4 regions of the Mesorhizobium sp. M3A.F.Ca.ET.080.04.2.1 genome follow, and region 1 is predicted to be linked to each of the others. Evidence: predicted binding sites of a transcription regulator. Region 1 holds the regulator's gene; each other region holds the start of a gene.
What was found. The regulator LexA, encoded in region 1, represses DNA repair genes until DNA is damaged. The targets are predictions, from matches to a motif close to TGTTCNNNNTGTGTTCNG.
Positions count from the first base shown of each region.

Region 2: the regulator LexA is predicted to act here: its motif matches at 2,172-2,189, upstream of ssb (single-stranded DNA-binding protein).
Region 3: the regulator LexA is predicted to act here: its motif matches at 1,678-1,695, upstream of ruvC (crossover junction endodeoxyribonuclease RuvC).
Region 4: the regulator LexA is predicted to act here: its motif matches at 3,095-3,112, upstream of EJ074_RS20095 (helicase-related protein).

Region 1 covers NZ_CP034451.1:453,576-458,840, forward strand. The annotation lists gene gltX (glutamate--tRNA ligase) at 1-204, opposite strand, end outside; gene EJ074_RS02040 (ComEC/Rec2 family competence protein) at 307-2,757, shown strand; gene lexA (transcriptional repressor LexA) at 2,751-3,491, opposite strand; gene glp (gephyrin-like molybdotransferase Glp) at 3,609-4,814, opposite strand; gene moaC (cyclic pyranopterin monophosphate synthase MoaC) at 4,815-5,265, opposite strand, start outside.
Region 2 covers NZ_CP034451.1:6,152,626-6,157,890, reverse strand. The annotation lists gene EJ074_RS29415 (hypothetical protein) at 1-109, shown strand, start outside; gene EJ074_RS29410 (MarC family protein) at 280-909, shown strand; gene EJ074_RS29405 (OsmC family protein) at 933-1,358, opposite strand; gene ssb (single-stranded DNA-binding protein) at 1,552-2,070, opposite strand; gene EJ074_RS29395 (cupin domain-containing protein) at 2,269-2,649, shown strand; gene EJ074_RS29390 (metalloregulator ArsR/SmtB family transcription factor) at 2,694-3,008, shown strand; gene EJ074_RS29385 (SRPBCC domain-containing protein) at 3,005-3,481, shown strand; gene EJ074_RS29380 (ATP-dependent Clp protease proteolytic subunit) at 3,500-4,105, shown strand; gene EJ074_RS29375 (hypothetical protein) at 4,229-4,453, shown strand.
Region 3 covers NZ_CP034451.1:4,177,292-4,182,556, forward strand. The annotation lists gene EJ074_RS19885 (DUF2269 family protein) at 16-567, opposite strand; gene EJ074_RS19890 (DUF1465 family protein) at 1,104-1,631, shown strand; gene ruvC (crossover junction endodeoxyribonuclease RuvC) at 1,737-2,246, shown strand; gene ruvA (Holliday junction branch migration protein RuvA) at 2,257-2,877, shown strand; gene ruvB (Holliday junction branch migration DNA helicase RuvB) at 2,921-3,958, shown strand; gene EJ074_RS19910 (metallophosphoesterase) at 4,099-5,001, shown strand; gene EJ074_RS19915 (cellulase family glycosylhydrolase) at 5,008-5,265, opposite strand, start outside.
Region 4 covers NZ_CP034451.1:4,224,683-4,229,947, reverse strand. The annotation lists gene phaR (polyhydroxyalkanoate synthesis repressor PhaR) at 1-231, opposite strand, end outside; gene EJ074_RS20105 (acetyl-CoA C-acetyltransferase) at 534-1,718, shown strand; gene phbB (acetoacetyl-CoA reductase) at 1,831-2,556, shown strand; gene EJ074_RS20095 (helicase-related protein) at 3,280-5,265, shown strand, end outside.

The DNA.
Region 1 (5,265 bases):
AAGACCGAGCCAGGTCAATCCATCAAGGATTGCAGCGGTCGCGGCCTCGGTGGAGCGCTCACGATCGGTGTCTTCGATGCGCAGCAGCATCGTGCCGCCCGTGTGCTTGGCGTAGAGCCAGTTGAACAGCGCGGTGCGCGCCCCGCCGATGTGCAGGTAGCCTGTGGGCGAGGGGGCAAAGCGGGTGACGACCTTGTCGGACATGGGACTCTCGAAGAAGCACTGAAGCAGGCGTGATTGCGGCGGGCTTTCGCGCGGACGGCGTTCATGTAGCATAGGAGGTCTGGGGCGCAAGGGGCAGGCCCGATGGCTGGACGTGGCCGGGGTGCGGAGGATGGCGGTGGGACGGCAGCTGGCGTCAGCGAACGCCTGCTGTTTGCCGGCACTGCGCCGATTGAAGCAGGACCGGTCTTGCTCCTGGAGCCGCGCCAGCCTGCGCAGATTGTTTCTCCCGACGGCACGGTCGACCGCCCTCCGCCGGCCACCATCGATCGCGTCCGCCGGCAGTTCCGCCGTGCCTCATTGTCCGCGTTCGGCCAAAGCGTCGCTGCCGCAGGCACGAAGGAGCTGGATCGCGGCATTGGCTTCCTGCTCGTGCCGGTTTTCCTTGCCGCCGGCGTGATCCTCTACTTCTCGCTGTCTACGGAACCAGATCTCTACAGGCCGCTGGCGACAGTCGCGCTTATGGCCGCCTGCGCCGCGGTTTCGCGCTCCTGGCCGAAGACGCATCTGCTCTTCATGGCCGCGCTGTTTTGCGCGGTCGGCTTTGTCGCTGCGAAGGTCGAGACTTTGCGAGCGGCAACGCCGATGCTCGGCGGCGAAATCCAGACAAGGCTGACAGGTCGCGTCGTCATCGCGGAGCCGATGGCCAATGGCCGCGTAAGGCTGACCATCGACCTGGTCTCAACCGCGCACCCGAAGCTGCGCTATGCACCCGACCGCGTCCGACTTTCGGCACGGCGGATCCCGCCAGGCTTGACGGCTGGATCGCTGGTGACGGGTTATGCACGCCTATTATCGCCAACAGGCCCCGTTCGCCCCGACAGCTACGACTTTTCCTTCGACAGCTATTTTTCTGGTATCGGCGCCAGCGGGTTTTTCCTGGGCGATCCGAAGGTTGTGACGGCAACGGAGGCACCGTTCGGCGCACGCACCGCGTCCGCAATAGAAAACGCGCGCGAGACCATTGCCGATCACATCAGAAGCACCGTCGGCGGTCCCGAAGGCGAGATCGCGGCGGCGCTGATCGTTGGCGTTCGCGCCGGCATTCCAGAAGACATCAACGAGGCGGTGCGAAGGACCGGCATCTACCACATCATCTCGATTTCGGGACTGCACATGGCGCTGGTCGCCGGCACGATCATGCTTTTGCTGCGCGGCGCCTTCGCGCTGCTTCCCGATTTCTCTTCCCGCCGGCCGGTCAAGAAATATGCTGCGGCGATCGCGCTGCTGTCGATTGCAGCCTATCTGGTCATTTCCGGCATCGTTGTGGCCGCCGAACGAAGCTTCATCATGCTGGCGGTGATGCTGGTTGCCGTTGTCTTCGACCGGGCGGCGCTGACCATGCGCAACCTGGCGATTTCGGCAATCGCGGTGATCGTGGTTTCGCCGCATGAAGTGGTCGGCCCAAGTTTTCAGATGTCGTTCGCCGCGACCGCCGCCCTTGTCGGCGCCTATGCCGGTTGGGCTGACTACCGCGCCGACAAAGTGAGAGCGCCACCGGCAAAGCGCTCGTTTCTCGGATACCTGTCCCGGAAGCTGGCGGTTGGCGTGGGCGGCGGCGCGATGACATCAATCATCGCCGGAAGCGCAACGGCGCTGTTTGCCATCTGGCATTTCCAGCGCGTATCGCCGCTCAGCCTGCTGGCCAATCTGGCAGTGATGCCGATCGTCTCGCTGGTTGTCATGCCGTTCGCGGTCTTCAGCGTGCTGATGATGCCGTTCGGCTTCGACGGGCCTTTCCTCTATGTGATGGGCAAAGGCCTGACGGCGATGGTCGCCATCTCGGGATGGTTTTCCGAACGTTCACCAGTGGATGCAGTGGGGTTGATCTCGATACAGTCTGTGCTGCTGGCGACGGTCGCGCTGGTCATCGCGACCATGGCGACCACCTGGCTCAGGCTCGGCGCCGTTCCCTTCGCGATTGCGGCCTTGTTGGCCATTCCGCATGTCCGTACCCCGGATGTGCTCATCTCCGAGGATGCGCATCTGGTTGCGATGCCGATCGGCGGCGGCGAACTCGCCATCAATCGAGCAAGCTCGAACGAGTTCATAACCGACAACTGGAAACGGGCGCTGCTGGCCGAAACGATCGTGCCGCCCGAGACATTCGCAAACGGGACGACGGACATCGCCGATCCTGTCGACCTGCCGCCGGGTTCGCCCTTCTATTGCACCGGCGACCTCTGCATCGGCCGGCATCCTTCCGGTGCGATCGTCGCGCTCGCAGAGAATCGCGACAGCGCCAAGCCGGCCTGCGGCTTCGCCGATCTCATCGTCATCAATGACGCCACGGCCTACAATCCTTGCCGGGATCCCCGAATCCTCGTCGTGACCAAGCGGCAATTGGCACGCGACGGAAGCGCTGCCGTCTTCTTCGACCCGCAATCGGCAACCGCGCGAGCCGAGATTCAGTATGCCGTCCACAGGCCCTATCGGCCCTGGCATGAGCAGCGAAAATACTCGCGCGAGGCAAGGGGGCTGCCGCCTTACAAGCGGCCCGAAAAGCCCGACGCCAAGCCACAAACCGCTCAGTAACGGCGGATCAGCCCGACGAGCCTGCCCTGAACCTTGACCCGGTCCGGCCCGAAGATGCGGGTCTCATAGGCCGGATTGGCGGCTTCCAGCGCAATCGAAGCGCCCTTGCGGCGGAAGCGCTTCAACGTCGCTTCCTCATCATCGACCAGCGCCACAACGATCTCACCGGGGCTCGCCGTATTGGCGTTGCGGATGATGACCGTATCGCCGTCGAAGATGCCGGCCTCGATCATCGAGTCGCCTTTGACTTCCAAGGCATAGTGCTCGCCGCCGGCGATCATGTCCGGCGGCACTGTGATCGAATGCGTCTGGTGCTGGATGGCGTCGATCGGCACACCGGCGGCGATACGGCCCATCACCGGAATGGACACCGCCGAAACAGCGTCATCGTCATTGCTGGGTGCGGGTGTGCGCGAGGGCGCCGCCGGCTTGATCTGCCGGCCGAGATTGCCTTGTCCGAGGCTTCCCTGGATGACGCTCGGCGAAAACTTCTTGGCGGCGTTGAGGCCGGGCGCGATCGAATCGGGCAGCCGCAGCACTTCGAGCGCGCGCGCCCGGTTCGGCAGCCGGCGTATGAAGCCGCGCTCTTCCAGCGCCGTGATCAGCCGATGGATGCCCGACTTCGAGGCAAGGTCGAGCGCCTCCTTCATCTCGTCGAAAGACGGCGGAATGCCGCTTTCCTTGAGCCGTTCATGGATGAACATCAGCAGTTCATGTTGTTTACGCGTCAGCATGGCGGCCCCCAACGGGTTCTGGAACCAGAATCGGAAAAACAAACCCAGAACAAACACTATCTGTTCCAGTTGTGTTCCGCAACCGTTTAAAGTTTAATGAATGTGTTGACGTTTTGTTCAGCGTAGCATCAGCACGCTGCATGCGGCGCCGGCTTCAGCTGCCGGCGCAAAAGGTTCGCGCACGATCAAGCCGTTGGCATCGGCCAGCATTCTCAGCATCGAGGAATCCTGGATGCCGAACGGAGTCGCAACCAACGCTCCGCGATCGTCGCGCACAACGGCACGCACATAGTCCTGCCTGACATCGTTGGCCCGCAATGCGGCGCCCAGCCGAGCCCTGCGAACGTCCTGGCTGAAGCTGCGGCCTGCGAGGCGCGCCAGAAGCGGCTTCACGAACAGCTGCGAGCAGACAAGGCTTGCGACCGGATTCCCAGGCAGGCCGATGCAGCGGGTATTGCCGAGGCGGCCGAACATCAATGGCTTGCCGGGCCGCATGGCGATTTTCCAGAAATCGAGCTGCATGCCTTCGCCGGTCAGCACGCCATGGATCAGATCGTGGTCGCCGACCGAGGCGCCGCCGAGCGTCACGATGACATCGGCGCCGGCCGCTACGGCCTTCCTGACCAGAGCTGCGATCGCTTCGTGCCGGTCCGCGGCGATGCCGAGGTCGAGCGCGCGTGCTCCAACCGATTGCGCCACGGCGGCGACACCATAGGCGTTGGACGAGATGATCTGGTCGGGTCCAAGTTCGCTGCCGGGCGGCTGCAATTCGTCGCCGGTGGCGATGATCGCGACCAGCGGCCGCCGGACGACATTGACATTTGCATGATTGGCAGATGCCGCGAGTGAAAGTGCTGCCGGATCGAGCAGGCGACCTTTCTCGAGCAGCATGTCGCCCTGGCCGAAGTCCAGTCCGCGGAGGCGGATATTGCGGCCCGCTTTGGTCGGTTCGGTCACCTCGATGCTGCCGCCACCGATGTCGCGCACGTTCTCCTGGATGACAATCGTGTCGGCGCCTTCGGGGACTGGTGCGCCCGTAAAGATCCGGACGGCCTCGCCCTGGCCGACTGACCCCGCGAAGCCGCGCCCGGCGGATGCCATGCCGATCACGGAGAGACGCGCCGGCACCGACGCCACATCCGCGGAGCGTGCGGCATAGCCGTCCATTGCGGAAGCATCGAAGGGCGGTTGGGTGCGCAGCGCCAGCACCGGCTCGGCCAGCACACGGCCTGCCGCATCGGCGAGCGGAACGCTTTCACCCGGCAGTGGCGCGGCGCCTTCCAGCAGGCGTTCGAGCGCCTCCGCGACTGGCACCAACGCCATTTAGGCACCTGCCTTGTAGTCGCCCGACTTGCCGCCAGTCTTCTCGACCAGCCGTATGCCGGAAATCACCATGGCGCGGTCGGCCGCCTTGGCCATGTCGTAGATAGTGAGGCAGGCGACCGATGCCGCGGTCAGCGCTTCCATCTCCACACCTGTCTTGCCGGTGACTCGGGCAAGCGCTGTGACCTTCAGGCCTGGAAGCGAACGGTCTGGCTCGATGTCGACGGCAACCTTGGTCAGAAGGAGCGGATGGCAGAGCGGCACAAGCTCATGCGTCTTCTTGGCCGCCATGATGCCGGCGATGCGGGCCGTGCCCAGCACATCGCCCTTCTTTGCGTCGCCGGCCAGGATCATGTCCAGGGTTTCGGGCCGCATGAAGACGAAGCCTTCGGCGATTGCCGTGCGTGTCGTCTCGGCCTTGTCGCCGACATCGACCATGTTGGCTTCGCCC
Region 2 (5,265 bases), 470 kb from region 1:
GAGCTTTTCGCGCATCACCGAGAATTCGTTCCGCTGGCTCGGCGAGCGCTCGCATGACGGCGGCGCGAGCTGGCGCCTCGAAGTCGAATTCCTGGCCTGCCGTGTGTGAAAGTCGATGATTACCGGCGACCGCAGCGACTTGAAACAAGAAGCCGAAGCGATCCTTCGCACCAGCTTCACAGCTTCGCGCACCATTTCTGTCGCGCCTGTTTCCAGCGTCCCGGCTTTCCTCTACCAATTGCAGAGGCTTGGGCTTCGCCCGGCGGGAGGGGATCAGCGATGCCGAGCTTCGACAACCTGTTCAACGCCTTCGTCACCATCCTGGTGACCATCGACCCGCCCGGGCTGGCGCCGCTGTTCCTCGCCGTCACGCGCGGCATGAATCGCTCGGAGCGCCAGCAGGTCTCCATACGCGCGTCGGTCATCGGCTTCCTGGTGATGGCGCTGTTTGCCGTCGCCGGCGCCTCGATCCTTTCGGTATTCGGCATCACATTGCCGGCCTTCCGCGTCGCCGGCGGCTTCCTGCTGTTCTTCATCGCCTTCGAAATGGTGTTCGAGCGCCGTCACGACCGCAAGGAGAAGATCGGCGACGTCGCGGTCACCAAGGACATGATCCACAACATCGCCGCTTTCCCGCTCGCGATCCCGCTGATCGCCGGCCCGGGCGCGATTTCGGCCACCGTGCTGTTGTCGGGACATTTCGAGGGTTTTGCGGCGCAGACGGCGCTGGTCGGCATCATCTTCGTCTGCCTCGCCATAACCTATCTGGTGTTCGTGCTGGCCGAACGCATCGACCGCATCCTGGGACAGACCGGGCGCTCGATCCTGACCCGGCTGCTGGGCGTCATCCTGGCCGCGCTGGCCGTGCAATTCGTGGCGGACGGCGTCCGGGCGCTGATGGCAGCCTGAGCGGCAGCCCTACTGCCCCCCGCCTATTTCGCAGCTGTATCAACGACCTCGAAGTCATGCGTGACGGAAGCAGTCTTTGCCATCATAGCGGTCGCCGAGCAGTATTTTTCGATCGACAGGTCGATCGCCCGTTTCACCTTGTCGTGCGACAGGGCGCGGCCCTTGACGATGAAGTGCATGTGGATGCGGGTGAAGACGCGCGGCTCGGTCTCGGCCCGGTCGGCGTCGAGCTCGACCACGCAGTCCTCGACCGCCTCCCGGCCTTTCTCGAGGATATGAACCACGTCATAGGCCGAGCAGCCGCCTGTCCCGATCAGCACCAGTTCCATCGGGCTTGGCCCCGGTGTCCTGCCTTCCGGCCCATGCGCCGTGCCCAGCACGACCTTATGTCCGCTGCCGGATTCGCCGACGAAGGTGCGCTCCTCCACCCATTTGACCCGTGCTTTCACGATGGTTCCCTTTGCGAGGCCGCCGCCCCATTGACCGACACGCGCGCGTGCATGCTCCGCCCGGGCATCAGCATGAAGATGCTAGCGCCGATCGGTGCGCGCAGATAGAACTTTATCATGCCGCTGTGCTGAGCAACCAGGCGGCGCCGATCGGCCCGCCTTCCCTCGAAGGCTCATGGCGAACTCGCGATGCTCAGAACGGAATTTCGTCGTCCAGCTCGCGCGACGCGCCGCCACCACCACCCCTGGAGCCGCCACCTCCGCGGCTGAAGCCTTCGTTCGGGTCCGACTGGCCGAAATCGGAACCGCGGCTGTTGCCGCCGCCCCCGGCATAATTGCCGACCTGGCCGCCGCCTTCGCCGCGTGCATCGAGCATCTGCAATTCGCCGCGGAATTTCTGCAGCACGACCTCGGTCGTGTAGCGGTCATTGCCGGTCTGGTCCTGCCATTTGCGCATCTGCAACTGGCCCTCGACATATACCTTCATGCCTTTCTTCAAATACTGCTCGGCCACCTTGGCGAGCTGGTCGTTGAAGATGACGACATTGTGCCACTCGGTCTTTTCCTTGCGCTCGCCGGAGTTCTTGTCGCGCCAGCTTTCCGAAGTCGCGATGCGGATGTTGACGACCGGCTCGCCCGAATTCAGGCGGCGGATTTCAGGATCCGCTCCGAGATTGCCGACCAGAATGACTTTGTTGACGCTACCCGCCATCGTACTTCTCCGCGCTCATCCGAAACAAAACTTACGTCGCTGCACCTTACAGCCTGCAGGCCGCCGCTGCCTGCAAAGGCTGGCTTTTCCCACAAGGTTTTTGTTCTCTTTTCGTTCTAGACTTGACCTCTGCATCTGTCAAGGAATGTCAGCAACAGGTAGTGTCTCGGCCCGCAGCGCAAAAGGGGAGGCGTCCGAATGAACATCGTCACGCATAGCGATCAGCCACGCGAACTGTGGCGGGCCGGAGTGGAAACGCGGATGCATATTGCCGCCGCCAATGGCGCGGCCGAGCTTTGCATTTTCGAGCAATGGGCCGATCCAGGCGCCGGCGCGCCGACGCATTCGCATCGCGTGGAGGAAGTGCTGACGGTAATCGCCGGCGAAGCCGAGATGTGGATCGATGATCGACGTGCGGTGCTGGCCGCCGGACAGTCCCTGATCATTCCGGCACACCGCGAGCACGGCTTTCGCAACATCGGCTCCGGCGTGCTTCACGTCCACGCCGTGCTCGCGTCGTCGATCTTCGAGGCCAGCTTCGACGGAGCCGCTGAACCGGTAAGGCACTGGGCATCCTAAAACACCGCTTGCCAAATCGATAAGTATCGACTTATGCTTTGACGATGATCGAAGCAGAAATTTTCCGGGCGCTTGCCGATCCGACGCGGCGCGCCGTCTATGAACGGCTCGCGGCAGGCGAGATGACGGTGTCCGAACTGCGCGCCGGCATGAGCGTATCGCAGCCGGCCGTCTCACAGCATCTTGCCGTCTTGCGCAGCGCCGGCCTCGTCGTCGAGCGGCGCGCCGGCCGCAACGCTTACTACCGCGCCGATGCGCAAGGGCTCGATCCGCTGATCGGCTGGATCGAGCGCTACCGCGCCTTCTGGCCGGAGCGTATCGAGAAACTGAAGACGGTTCTGAAGGGAATGGACCAATGATGGCGACAAAAAATCCACAAGCCGCCCCCGCGCCGCTCAACTTCGAATGCGAACTCGCCGAGCCGCCGGAAAAAGTCTGGCGCGCGCTGACCGAGCCGGAACTGCTCGCCGCCTGGATGATGCCGAACGACATCCTGCCGCAGGCCGGCAAACGCTTCGCGTTCGTGGGACCGGACACGCCGATCGAATGCGAAGTGCTCAATATCGAGCCAGGCAAGCTGCTGCGCTATTCCTGGCGTGAGCGGTCGAGCGCCGAAGATGACAACCAACTGCCCGCCTTCGATAGCGTCGTCACCTTCACGCTCGAGCGGACGGTTTCCGGCGGCACCCATCTGCGCATCCTTCATGACGGCTTCGTGCCGGCGGCGCATGCTGCCGTCGCCATCGCTGGTGCCGGCTGCGGGCTGTCGCTCGACGCACGCAAGAACCCGATCGCCGCCAATGCGCCCTGCATGATGCTGCGCGCAGCTTGACCACAAGGAGACTTGGCCATGAGCGCCCTTGCCAATCTGGTGCCGATGGTTATCGAGCAGTCGACCCGCGGCGAACGCGCCTTCGACATCTTCTCGCGGCTGCTGCGCGAGCGCATTGTCTTCATCAACGGCGAGATCAATGACGGCGTGTCGGCGCTGGTCTGCGCCCAACTTTTGTCGCTGGAATCCGACAATCCCGACAAGGAGATCTCGATCTACATCAACTCGCCGGGCGGCGTGGTGACCAGCGGCTTCGCCATCTACGACACGATGCAGTACATCTCTTGCCCGGTGTCGACGGTCTGCATGGGCTTCGCCGCGTCGATGGCGTCCTTCCTGCTGATGGCGGGCGCACCCGGACGGCGCATTGCGCTGCCCAACACCAGGATCGTGCTGCATCAGCCGCTGGGCGGCTTCCAGGGCCAGGCCTCCGACATCCAGCGCCATGCCGAGGACATCCTGCGCACCAAACGCCACATGACGGAACTCTATGCCCGGCATTGCGGGCGCACTTACGAAGAGGTCGAACGCACGCTCGACCGCGACTATTTCATGACGGCCGAGGAGGCCAAAACCTGGGGCCTCGTCGACCATGTCTATGATACCCGTAAGAAGGCCGCGTGATGGTGAGCGCGCGGCGATTTGATCGCCGCCAGTCTGGCCTCCCCTGCGGCGCGCCCCTATAGTCCGCGCATGATCCGATCGTCGAGAAGTCCCCTGATTGCGGCTGCCGCGCTCGCAGGCGCGATGATGGCCGGCACCGCAGCCTTCGCGGATGAAAGTACGACGCAAAAGCTGCCCGGCGTCAGCGGCGACTACCGCATCGCCAAGCCGGTTGCAGAGCCGGAGCCGGACGACGCCCTGCCCGCCGGCAGCGGCGGGACTTTCAAGATCGGCGATACCGATGTCAGGATTTCCGGCAGCATAACCATCGACATGGGCGCGGGCGACATCAGGCCGCCCAACCATTGATTCCGGCGTCGGCGATTGACGCAAGCGCTTTTCAGTTCGTCATCGGCGGGCGACGCGATGAGCGAAACGACGCGCGCAGACCCGAGGATCCATGCCGCCCGAACCGATGCAGAATTCTGCTCCGTTGCATTCCTCGGCTAAGATCACGGGTTAGATCGTTGGGGCTTCGCTCCGCTTCGCGGAGCTGCGCCCAAGGACGAGGACGTGAGGTGACCCAAACTGCAAGCCCCGCCACTGCTTCCGCAGGTGGACGGGGCTTTCATGGATCTGAAATCCAATATTTGCCGGGAGTGTACTGCCGGCGTTCTGCTTCGGATGCAACGCGGCGTTCAGCCGACGATCCGACTATGGTCTCTGATTGTAAGAGGATCGGCAAGTCACGGTTTGTCGGGTTGGCGCTCACGCCCACCCTGGCACTTATGCCCGCCGTGGCTCCATCCACGCGTGGAGCCTCAAGGGACTGTCCGGTGGCGTCATGCTCCGCTCCTGGGTCCGTTGCGACAATGTCGTTGAAGCACAAATCGCTATCGCCTGCGGCGTCTCGCAAGCCACCTTTGGGTGGCGAGGCCATCGAAAGACGGCCGGCTTCGTTGACGTCTCGACACTGCTCCCCTGGGTCGGCGACGTCAACCGTTGAATAGCCGGTTACCGAAAAATGTGATCGCCTGAAGCTTACGTCCAGGTAAGTCGAACGCGGCCAGGCTGCTCTTGGCGACTGGGCGTTTCCACAGCCTTTGTCAGGAGCCTGTTCGGCCTTTGTTCTTTCCGCTTGCCGGCTCGCGCGAAAGACGGTTAAACCCCCCTTTTGGGCG
Region 3 (5,265 bases), 2.4 Mb from region 1:
CCGCCGCCCTTGCCGTCAGGCAGCGCTCGGCACCATCTGACGGCCGCCGCCGACGGCGAGTGCCGCGCCCACTACCACGACCAGCGCCATGCCGGCGAGCATGCCGACATCATGCACAGTCGGCTTCAGGACCATGTCGGCGATGATCACCAGCATGACGGCATAGTCGAGGCGTGCCCAACTCATCATGCGCTGGCCGATGGCGAGAACCGCGGGCGTGACGCCGTCCTTGGCGATCATGGCGCCCATTCGCTCGCCGGTCGGCTTGAAGACGAGCATGCCAATCGAGAAGGTGGTGACGTAACCGGCGAGGCCGATGATGATCCACAGGTCGGAGAAGCCGACCCAGAAGCCGCACATGATAAGCCCGAAGATCAGGGTCAGCATCGACATCGGGGCGAAGTACTTGCCGCCGAGCTGACCGCTTGCGCGCATCGCCTGCAGCTTATCCTCGATGTTGCCGGCGCGCTGGGCAAGCACACCGAGCAGGAACAGGACGAATCCACCGCCGACCCACAGAATGGCCGAGACGACGTGGAGGAATTTGACGATCGAGTACCAGTCCATGCTTTGCTCCTGGAATGCATTTTTATGTCGCGGCGGCGCGAATTCGCGCCCGCCCCCTCAGAGAAGCGGGCCTTTAGCGTGCGGGCTGTATCGGAACGATGTCGCGCCGGCGGCCGGTATGTTTCGGCGCTGCGAATCGCGAGGGAAGGTCAGCCGCCGCCGAAAATCGGGATCGCGATGCAGCCTGTCCTGTTCCGGCACAGAAGAGCTCAATCGGTCAAAAAATCCGCCCGGCGTTAAGGCTTCGTTAAGCTTTACAGGTGTTTACTATGCACATCCAGTTTTGCTGGATTCTTACCGAGTGGTTGGAGCCACTTTGTTTGACGCCTCCCTGTTAAACTCCTGAGAGCCGCCTTATCCGCGGCTCTTTTTTTGTCCCCGGCAGGCCGGCCGGTGGCAGGGTTTGCGTTAACCGTTTGTTAAACATGCGCTTGCCTTCATGGGCGCCTAAGCGCATTTTCAAGCCTCAGTCGTTTAGGGTGCAGACGCGTCGGCAAGAATGCCGAATCGGCTTGCGGCAGTGCAGGGGCGTATCAATGACCGAGCCTTCGAAAGGCAGCGCGAAAACCATCAAGCTCGCGGAGCGCCGGGTCTTTTCCCAATCCTTCAAGCCGCTCTACCAGGAGGGTATGGGACTGGTCGAACAGGCCGCCGAATATCTCGACGGCAAGGGCAGAGCCGAGGCGAAGAAGCTGTCGCGCGCGGCGGCGACGCTCTATGCGGCCGAATCGATGCGGCTGACCACAAGGCTGATGCAGGTTGCGTCCTGGCTGCTTCTGCAGCGCGCGGCGAATTCCGGCGAGATGACGCGCGACCAGGTCGCCTCCGAGAAGTCAAAGGTGCGCCTCGACACGGCGTCCGCGCATGACGAAGCAGCCGGATGGAGCGAACTGCCGAAGGAGTTTCTGGAACTCGTGAGCCGGTCGCTGCGCCTGCAGGCGCTGGTGCGCCGCATGGACGAGGAAATCTATGGCTCGATCTACGACACGCCGGCCGTCAGCCGCCGCGCCAACCCGGTCTCCGACCAGATCAGCCTGCTGAACACGGCTTTCGCCCGCGGCTGATCCGGCTGCTTAGCCAAAATCCGAGCAGCCTGTTTCCCCCTTGAATCGTTTCTGGTTTGTTCACATTTCGCTGGCATCGCTTGCCGCCACGGGTAAAGTTGGCGCATGGGGGAAGCGATTCGCATCATCGGCATCGATCCGGGGCTGAGGCGCACCGGCTGGGGCATCGTCGAGAGCCTTGGCAATTCGCTGCGCTTCGTCGCTTCCGGTACCGTGCGCTCGGACGACAAGGCGCCGCTCGCAGCAAGACTCTGCCAATTGCATGACGGACTGGCCGAGGTGCTGCACCAAGCCATGCCGCACGAGGCAGCGGTCGAGCAGACCTTCGTCAACAAGGATGCGACCGCGACGCTGAAGCTCGGCCAGGCGCGCGGCATTGCCATGCTGGTGCCGGCGCGCGCCGGATTGGTCGTTGCCGAATACGCCCCCAACGCCGTCAAGAAGGCGGTGATCGGCGTCGGCCACGGCGAGAAGAAGCAGATCCACATGATGGTGAAGGTGCTGATGCCGAAGGCCATCTTCGACACGGACGATGCCGCCGATGCGCTGGCCATCGCCATCTGCCATGCGCATCATCGCCAGAGCGTCGCCTATCGGATGGCGGCTTTGGCATGAGAGGAATGCCATGATCGGCAAGCTGAAAGGCACGCTGGACGAGATCGACGAGGATTCTTGTCTCGTCGACGTGCATGGCGTCGGCTATGTCGCCTATTGCTCGGCGCGCACGCTGGCTTCCCTGCCGGGGCCCGGCGAGGCGGTGGTGCTGTTCATCGAGACCTATGTGCGCGAGGACATGATCCGGCTCTACGGCTTCCAGACAGCACTCGAGCGCGAATGGTTCCGCCTGCTGATGAACAATGTGCAGGGCGTCGGCGCCAAGGTGGCGCTGGCGGTGCTGTCGACATTGGCCCCGGCCGATCTCGCCAATGCGATCGCGCTGCGCGACATCGCCATGGTCAGCCGAGCGCCCGGCGTCGGCAAGAAAGTGGCCGAGCGCATCGTCACCGAGTTGAAGGCCAAGGCGCCCGCCTATGCGGGCGCTGCCACCGGCACGATCGGACTCAAGCAGGAGCTCGGCGCGGGCGTGGCGGCAGCACCGATCACCGACGCGGTCTCGGCGCTGGTCAATCTCGGCTATTCGCGCGACATCGCCGCCAATGCGGTGGCGGCGGCGCTGAAGGCGGCCGGCGAGGGTGCCGATGCCTCGAAGCTGATCCGCTTCGGATTGAAGGAACTGGCGCGGTGACGCGGCGCTTGTCCAGTTTGTTGGCGTATGCAAGGAAGGCGGCATGAACCTTTCGCCCCGCCTCATTGCTCCCGACAAGCGCGGCGAGGATGCCGACCAGACCTTGCGCCCGCAGTCGCTCGACGAGTTCGTCGGCCAAGCGGCGGTCAGGGCCAACCTCAAGGTTTTCGTCGACGCCGCCAAGAACCGCGGCGAGGCGCTCGACCATGTGCTGTTCGTCGGGCCGCCAGGCCTCGGCAAGACGACGCTGGCGCAGATCATGGCACGCGAGCTCGGGGTCAATTTCCGCTCGACCTCGGGGCCGGTCATCGCCAAGGCCGGCGACCTTGCAGCACTTCTCACCAATCTCGAGGACCGCGACGTCCTCTTCATCGACGAGATCCACCGCCTCAATCCGGCGGTGGAGGAAATCCTCTATCCGGCGATGGAGGATTTCCAGCTCGACCTGATCATCGGCGAGGGGCCGGCGGCGCGTTCGGTCAAGATCGACCTTGCCCGCTTCACGCTGGTTGCTGCAACGACGCGACTCGGGCTGCTGACCAATCCGCTGCGCGACCGTTTCGGCATTCCGGTCAGGCTCAATTTCTATACGGTCGAGGAGTTGGAGCAGATCGTGCGCCGCGGCGCCCGCATCCTCTCGATGCCGCTCGGCGACGACGGCGCGCTGGAGATCGCGCGCCGCGCCCGCGGCACACCGCGCATCGCCGGCCGGCTGTTGCGACGGGTGCGCGATTTCGCCTCCGTCGCCGGAGACGGCCATGTCGACAAACGCATCGCCGACGAGGCGCTGACCAGGCTGGAGGTGGACGGTCTCGGACTCGACGCGCTCGACCGCCGATATCTTTCGATGATCGCGCGCAATTTCGGCGGCGGGCCGGTCGGCATCGAAACGATCGCGGCGGGGCTTTCCGAGCCGCGCGACGCGATCGAAGACATCATCGAGCCCTATTTGATCCAGCAGGGCTTCATCCAGCGCACGCCGCGCGGCCGCGTGCTGACAGCCAATGCCTGGCGGCATCTCGGTCTCGATGCGCCAAAGGACCTTGCTCAGCAGCAGATCAGCCTGTTCCAGGAAGAGTAATGTGATTTGGTCGCCCGCTGCCGGGTGACGGCTTATCTGCGCAAAATCTCCTCGCCTCGGCCAAGCCGAAGGCGCAATTGCGGCCTCTAAGACAGGGGTGGATTGATGCAATTGCCGTTGCCCGGGCCAGGGACTTATCGATGATCACCAGACGTGGTTTCCTGCGGCTCGTCGGCGGCTCGTTCTTCTCCTTGGTGTCGCTCGGCGCCTATGCGGTCGGCATCGAGCCGATGCTGCTCACCCATGTCAAGCGCTACGCGCTGACGCCGCCGCATTGGCCGGCCGGGCTCAAGCTCCGCATCGTGGCGCTCGCAGACATCCATGCCTGCCGGCCCTGGATGACGCCGGAGCGCGTCGCCTCGCTGGCCGAGGAGGCGAACGCACTGCAGCCGGATCTGATTGTGCTGCTCGGCGACTATGTTGCCGGTATGCGCCTGGTCACGGAGCAGGTGTCGGCGGCGGAATGGGCTTCGGCCCTGTCCGGACTGAAGGCGCCGCTCGGGGTGCTGTCGATCCTCGGCAATCACGACTGGTGGCACGATGTTGCCGCGCAAGAGGCCGGGGCCGGGCCGACGATTTCGCGCAAGGCACTGGAAGGCGTCGGCATTCCAGTGCTGGAAAACGATGTCGTGCGCCTGGAAAAGGATGGACAAGGCTTCTGGATAGCCGGGCTCGCAGACCAGCTTGCACTGCGTCCGGGTCGTGCCTGGGGCCGGTCCAGCTTCAAGGGGCTGGACGATCTCAAAGGCACGCTCGCCAAGGTGAGCGACAACGCGCCCATCATCCTGCTTGCGCATGAGCCCGACATCTTTCCCGAAGTGCCGTGGCGGGTTTCACTGACGCTGTCCGGCCACACGCATGGCGGGCAGGTGCGGCTGTTCGGCTATTCGCCGGTCGTGCCGTCCGTGTTCGGCAACCGCTACGCCTATGGCCATGTGGTGGAAAACGACCGTCACCTGATCGTCTCCGGTGGGCTCGGCTTCAGCATCATGCCGGTGCGTTTCGGCGTGCGGCCGGAAATTTTGCATATCGAGCTGGGCTGAAACCAATCAGTGAAGTGACCTGATCAGATCCATCACTTCCGGCTCCGCCTTCTCGCCATCGAAGCCGTCGACGATGCCGAAGGCGCCGCCGTAGCTCCAGACCGACCAGGAAAAGCCATGCGTTTCGGCGCGGGCGATCATGTCGCCGACGTAAGCGGCGCGGTATTCGGCCGGCATGGCATAGGCGTTGCCATACTCCTTGCGGATCATGCCGAACTCGCCAAGCGTGATGTTTTCCGGCTTGATCCCGTTGGCTTTCGCCCA
Region 4 (5,265 bases), 2.4 Mb from region 1:
GAACGGGATCGGCAGCATGTTCTGCCCGTCCTTGTTCTCCAGCTCGAAAATGATCTGGGTAAGCACCGGATGCGTGATGTCGTCGCCGGTCTTGGCGTCCTGAACGGTGAACTCCTCGCCCTTCTTGACCATGTCGGCCAGATCCTCGAGCGTCACATAAGTGCTGGTGCCGGTGTTGTAGAGCCGGCGGTTGGCATATTTCTTGATGACGATCGGGTCGTCCTTGGCCATCCGTATCCTCCCCAGGATACCGGCGCATTGAGAGTAAGCAGCCGGTAACGATTGCGCCATCCGTTAAGGATATGCGCAAAAGCGTCGCAATTCCAAGTGGTTTGTGCAGTGCGGCATCAATTAATGCTGCAGAGCCGGGCAGAATATGCTGCGGAGCAGCGGCAGGCGGTGGCCGCGGATCTCCCTGTCCTGCTTGCCGCGCATGACCGCTATGCCGAATTCCGGTTTGACTCGGGGTCCGTAACGGGCAAGAAAAGTCTTCAAAGATACTGAGAAACGACACTCGAAGTCTGGAGAAGAAAATGGCTGCTTCCAATTCAATCGTCGTCGCCAGCGCCGCCCGCACCGCGGTCGGATCCTTCAACGGCAGTTTCGCCGCGACGCCGGCGCATGAGCTCGGCGCCGTGGTGATCAAGGAATTGCTCGCGCGGGCCAACGTCCAGCCCTCGGAAGTCGACGAAGTCATTCTCGGCCAGGTGCTGACCGCGGCCCAGGGACAGAACACCGCCCGTCAGGCTTCGATCAAGGCCGGCCTGCCCAAGGAGACCACTGCCTGGGGGCTCAACCAGGTTTGCGGCTCCGGCCTCAGGGCAATCGCGCTCGGCATGCAGCAGATCGCTTCCGGCGATGCCAAGGTGATCGTCGCCGGCGGTCAGGAATCGATGTCGCTCTCGCCGCACGCCCAGCATCTGCGCGCCGGCGTCAAGATGGGCGACTACAAGATGATCGACACCATGATCAAGGACGGCTTGTGGGATGCTTTCCACGGCTATCACATGGGCACCACCGCCGAGAACGTCGCCCGCCAGTTCCAGATCACCCGCGACGACCAGGACCAGTTCGCGCTGGCCTCCCAGAACAAGGCCGAGGCGGCACAGAAGGCCGGCAAGTTCAAGGACGAGATCGTCGCGTTCACTGTTGCGGGCAGAAAGGGCGACACCATCGTCGACCAGGACGAATACATCCGCCACGGCGCGACGCTGGATGGCATGACCAAGCTGAAGCCTGCCTTCGACAAGGAAGGCACGGTGACGGCCGGCAACGCCTCCGGCATCAATGACGGCGCCGCCGGCGCACTGCTGATGAGCGAAGCCGAGGCCGCCCGCCGCGGCATCACGCCGCTCGTGCGCATCGCCTCCTGGGCGACCGCCGGCGTCGATCCGACGATCATGGGCACGGGGCCGATCCCGGCGTCGCGCAAGGCGCTGGAAAAGGCCGGCTGGTCGGTCGGCGACCTCGATCTGGTCGAGGCCAACGAAGCCTTCGCCGCGCAGGCCTGCGCCGTCAACAAGGACATGGGCTGGGATCCTGCGATCGTCAACGTCAATGGCGGCGCGATCGCCATCGGCCATCCGATCGGCGCCTCCGGCGCCCGCGTCTTCAACACGCTGGTGTTTGAGATGCGTCGCCGCGGCGCCAAGAAGGGTCTCGCGACGCTGTGCATCGGCGGCGGCATGGGCGTCGCCATGTGCGTGGAAGCGCTCTGAGAAAAGAGTGAATGGTGAATGGCAAAATGGTGAATGGCCGGTCGCGACCGTCATGAACCCGTTCGCTATTCACCATTGACCATTCACCAGATCTTTAGGGAGAGGAAATTTCATGAGCAAGGTAGCAATCGTCACGGGCGGATCGCGCGGTATCGGTGCGGCGATATCGGTGGCCTTGAAGAATGCCGGCTATTCGGTTGCCGCGAACTATGCCGGCAATGACGCGGCGGCCGAGAAGTTCAAGGCCGAGACCGGCATCCCGGTCTACAAATGGTCGGTCGCCGACTACGACGCCTGCGCGGCCGGCATCAAGCAGGTCGAGGCCGATCTCGGTCCGGTCGGCGTGCTGGTCAACAATGCCGGCATTACCCGCGACGCCATGTTCCACAAAATGACGCCCGCCCAATGGAAGGAAGTCGTCGACACCAATCTCTCCGGCGTCTTCAACATGACGCATCCGCTGTGGGGCGGCATGCGCGACCGCAAGTTCGGCCGCGTCATCACCATTTCCTCCATCAATGGCCAGAAGGGGCAGGCCGGCCAGGCCAACTACTCCGCCGCCAAGGCCGGCGACATCGGCTTCTCCAAGGCGCTGGCCCAGGAAGGCGCGCGCGCAGGCATCACCGTCAACGTCATCTGCCCCGGCTACATCGCCACCGAGATGGTCAAGGCGATCGACGAGAAGGTGCTCAACGAGCGTATCATCCCGCAGATCCCGGTCGGCCGCCTCGGCGAGCCGGAAGAGATCGCGCGTTGCGTCGTCTTCCTGGCGTCCGACGAAGCCGGCTTCATCACCGGCTCGACGATCACCGCCAATGGCGGCCAGTATTTCGCCTGAGATCTTGTTCGCCTGATTTCCTTCGACATCGCTGGCAGGCGGTCCGGAGCAACCGGGCCGCCTGTTTCGTTGGCGCCGCCAGGCTGGTCGCGGCGCATGCCTCAAGACGGCACGCAAAGGTTAACGGCCGCGCGGCGGCCTGTGCGAAAGCCTGTTCACAAGCTGTGAATTATCGGTGCGCAAGCTGTGCACAACACCATATCTGGGGGTGAACAAACCGGGAAAACTTGCAGATCGCTGATTCGTCGCCGATTCGTTCCGGGTTTGGCCGGAACGTTAACGCGACGGCCCCGAAATGACGCCTGAATTGTTAACGTCGATTAAGAAACGTCAATAATTTCATAACCTTGACAGCAACGCGCGGGGAGGTCGCCAGCCCTCGCCGGCAAAGGTTAACGCCGCGCCGGAAGGTGGCTCGTCCAAGCACGAAACGGGCCAATCCGGGGATTCAGCATGTGGTAAGACTCATCGTCAAAAAATCCACATATAGCCGTGAACAAACCCTGAATCAGGACGAGTCAGCGATTCGTCGCCGATTCGTTCCAGACTCGTTCCAACGGTTAATCGGCAGCGGTTTCTGACAGCGAATTGCAGCATCGCCGGCCTCCGCCGGAACAATTCCGCTTTCGCTTCGCGTCCGAAATCCCTATGTGTCGCCTGTCACACGCGGCGGCACCGCAGCGTTCCCGACAACAAGCGGCAGAAAGCCTCATTTCCGAGCCGATGAACATTCAGCCGAAACATACTAAGCCGCTGATCCTTTCGGGCCGCGACGTGACGGCCGTGCTGGGGCCGACCAACACCGGCAAAACCCATCTCGCCATCGAGCGCATGGTGGCGCACGAGACCGGCGTCATCGGCCTGCCGCTGAGGCTGCTCGCCCGCGAGGTCTATACCCGCGTTTGCGAGAAGGTCGGCGCCCACAAGGTGGCGCTGATCACCGGCGAGGAGAAGATCGTCCCGGCGAGCGCGAAATATTCGGTCTGCACCGTCGAGGCCATGCCGCGCGAGACCGACGCTGCCTTCGTGGCCATCGACGAGGTGCAACTCGCCGGCGACCTCGAACGCGGCCACATCTTCACCGACCGCATCCTGCATCTGCGCGGTCGCCAGGAGACACTGCTGCTGGGCGCCGCAACCATGCACGGCATCCTGCAGAAACTGCTGAAGGGCGTGTCGGTGGTGACGCGGCCACGGCTGTCGCACCTGGCCTATGCCGGCTCGAAGAAGCTCACCCGCCTGCCGCGGCGCACGGCGATCGTCGCCTTCTCCGCCGACGAAGTCTACGCCATCGCCGAACTGATCCGCCGCCAGCAGGGCGGTGCCGCCGTCGTGCTCGGTGCGCTCTCGCCCCGCACCCGCAATGCCCAGGTGGCGCTGTTCCAGTCGGGCGACGTCGATTATCTCGTCGCCACCGACGCCATCGGCATGGGGCTGAACCTCGATCTCGAGCACGTCGCCTTTGCCCAGAACCGCAAGTTCGACGGCTATCAATATCGCAATCTGACCGCCGCCGAGCTCGGCCAGATCGCCGGCCGCGCCGGCCGGCACCTGCGCGACGGCACGTTCGGCGTCACCGGCCAGGTCGACCCGTTCGACGAGGATCTGGTCAAGAAGATCGAGGCGCACGATTTCGACCCGGTGAAGGTGCTGCAGTGGCGCACCGCCGATTTCGATTTCGCCAGCCTCGACGCGCTGAAGCGCTCGATCGAGACCAACGCGCCGGTCGAAGGCCTGACGCGCGCCCTTCCGGCAGTAGACGCCCAGGCGCTCGAGCACCTGTCTCGTGACGCGGATATCCGCGCGCTCGCCAACAGCCCCGAGCGCGTGGCGCTGCTCTGGGAGGCCTGCGCCCTGCCGGACTACCGCAAGATCGCGCCCGCTCAGCACGCCGACCTCATCGCCTCGATCTACATGGATCTTGCCCGCCATGGCCATGTCGATGAGAACTACATGGCCGAGCAGGTTCGGCGCGCCGACACCACGGACGGCGATATCGACACGCTGTCGCACCGGATCGCCCAGATCCGCACCTGGACCTTCGTCTCCAACCGCCCAGGCTGGCTGGCCGATCAGGCACACTGGCGGGAAAAGACACGCGAAATCGAAGACAGATTGTCCGATGCGTTGCATGAGCGGTTGACGAAACGCTTCGTAGACCGCAGGACTTCCGTCCTCATGCGGCGCCTTAGAGAAAATACCATGCCTGAAGCCGAAATCAGCCCAACCGGAACCGTCCTCGTCGAAGGCCATCATGTCGGCGAGTTGCAGGGTTTCCGCTTCACCGCCGACCAGAGCGCCGGCGGCGAGGACGCCAAGGCGGTGCGCACCGCCGCGCAGAAGGCGCTTGCGGCCGAGTTCGAGGCACGCGCCGAACGCTTTGCCGCCTGCGCCAATGGCGACCTGGCGCTTGGCTCGGACGGCATCCTGCGCTGGATCGGCGCCCCCATCGGCACACTGGTTTCCGGCGACGAAGCGTTGAAGCCGCGGCTGGTGCTGCTCGCCGACGAGCAGCTCACCGGCCCGGCCCGCGACAAGGTGGCAGCGCGCGCCGAGCGCTTCGTCAACTACCAGATCGAATCCCTCCTGAAGCCACTGGTCGACCTCAAGAACGCCGAGCAGCTCACCGGCATCGGCCGCGGCATCGCCTTCCAGCTCGTCGAGCATTTCGGCCTCATCAATCGCCGCGATATCGCCGACGAGATGAAG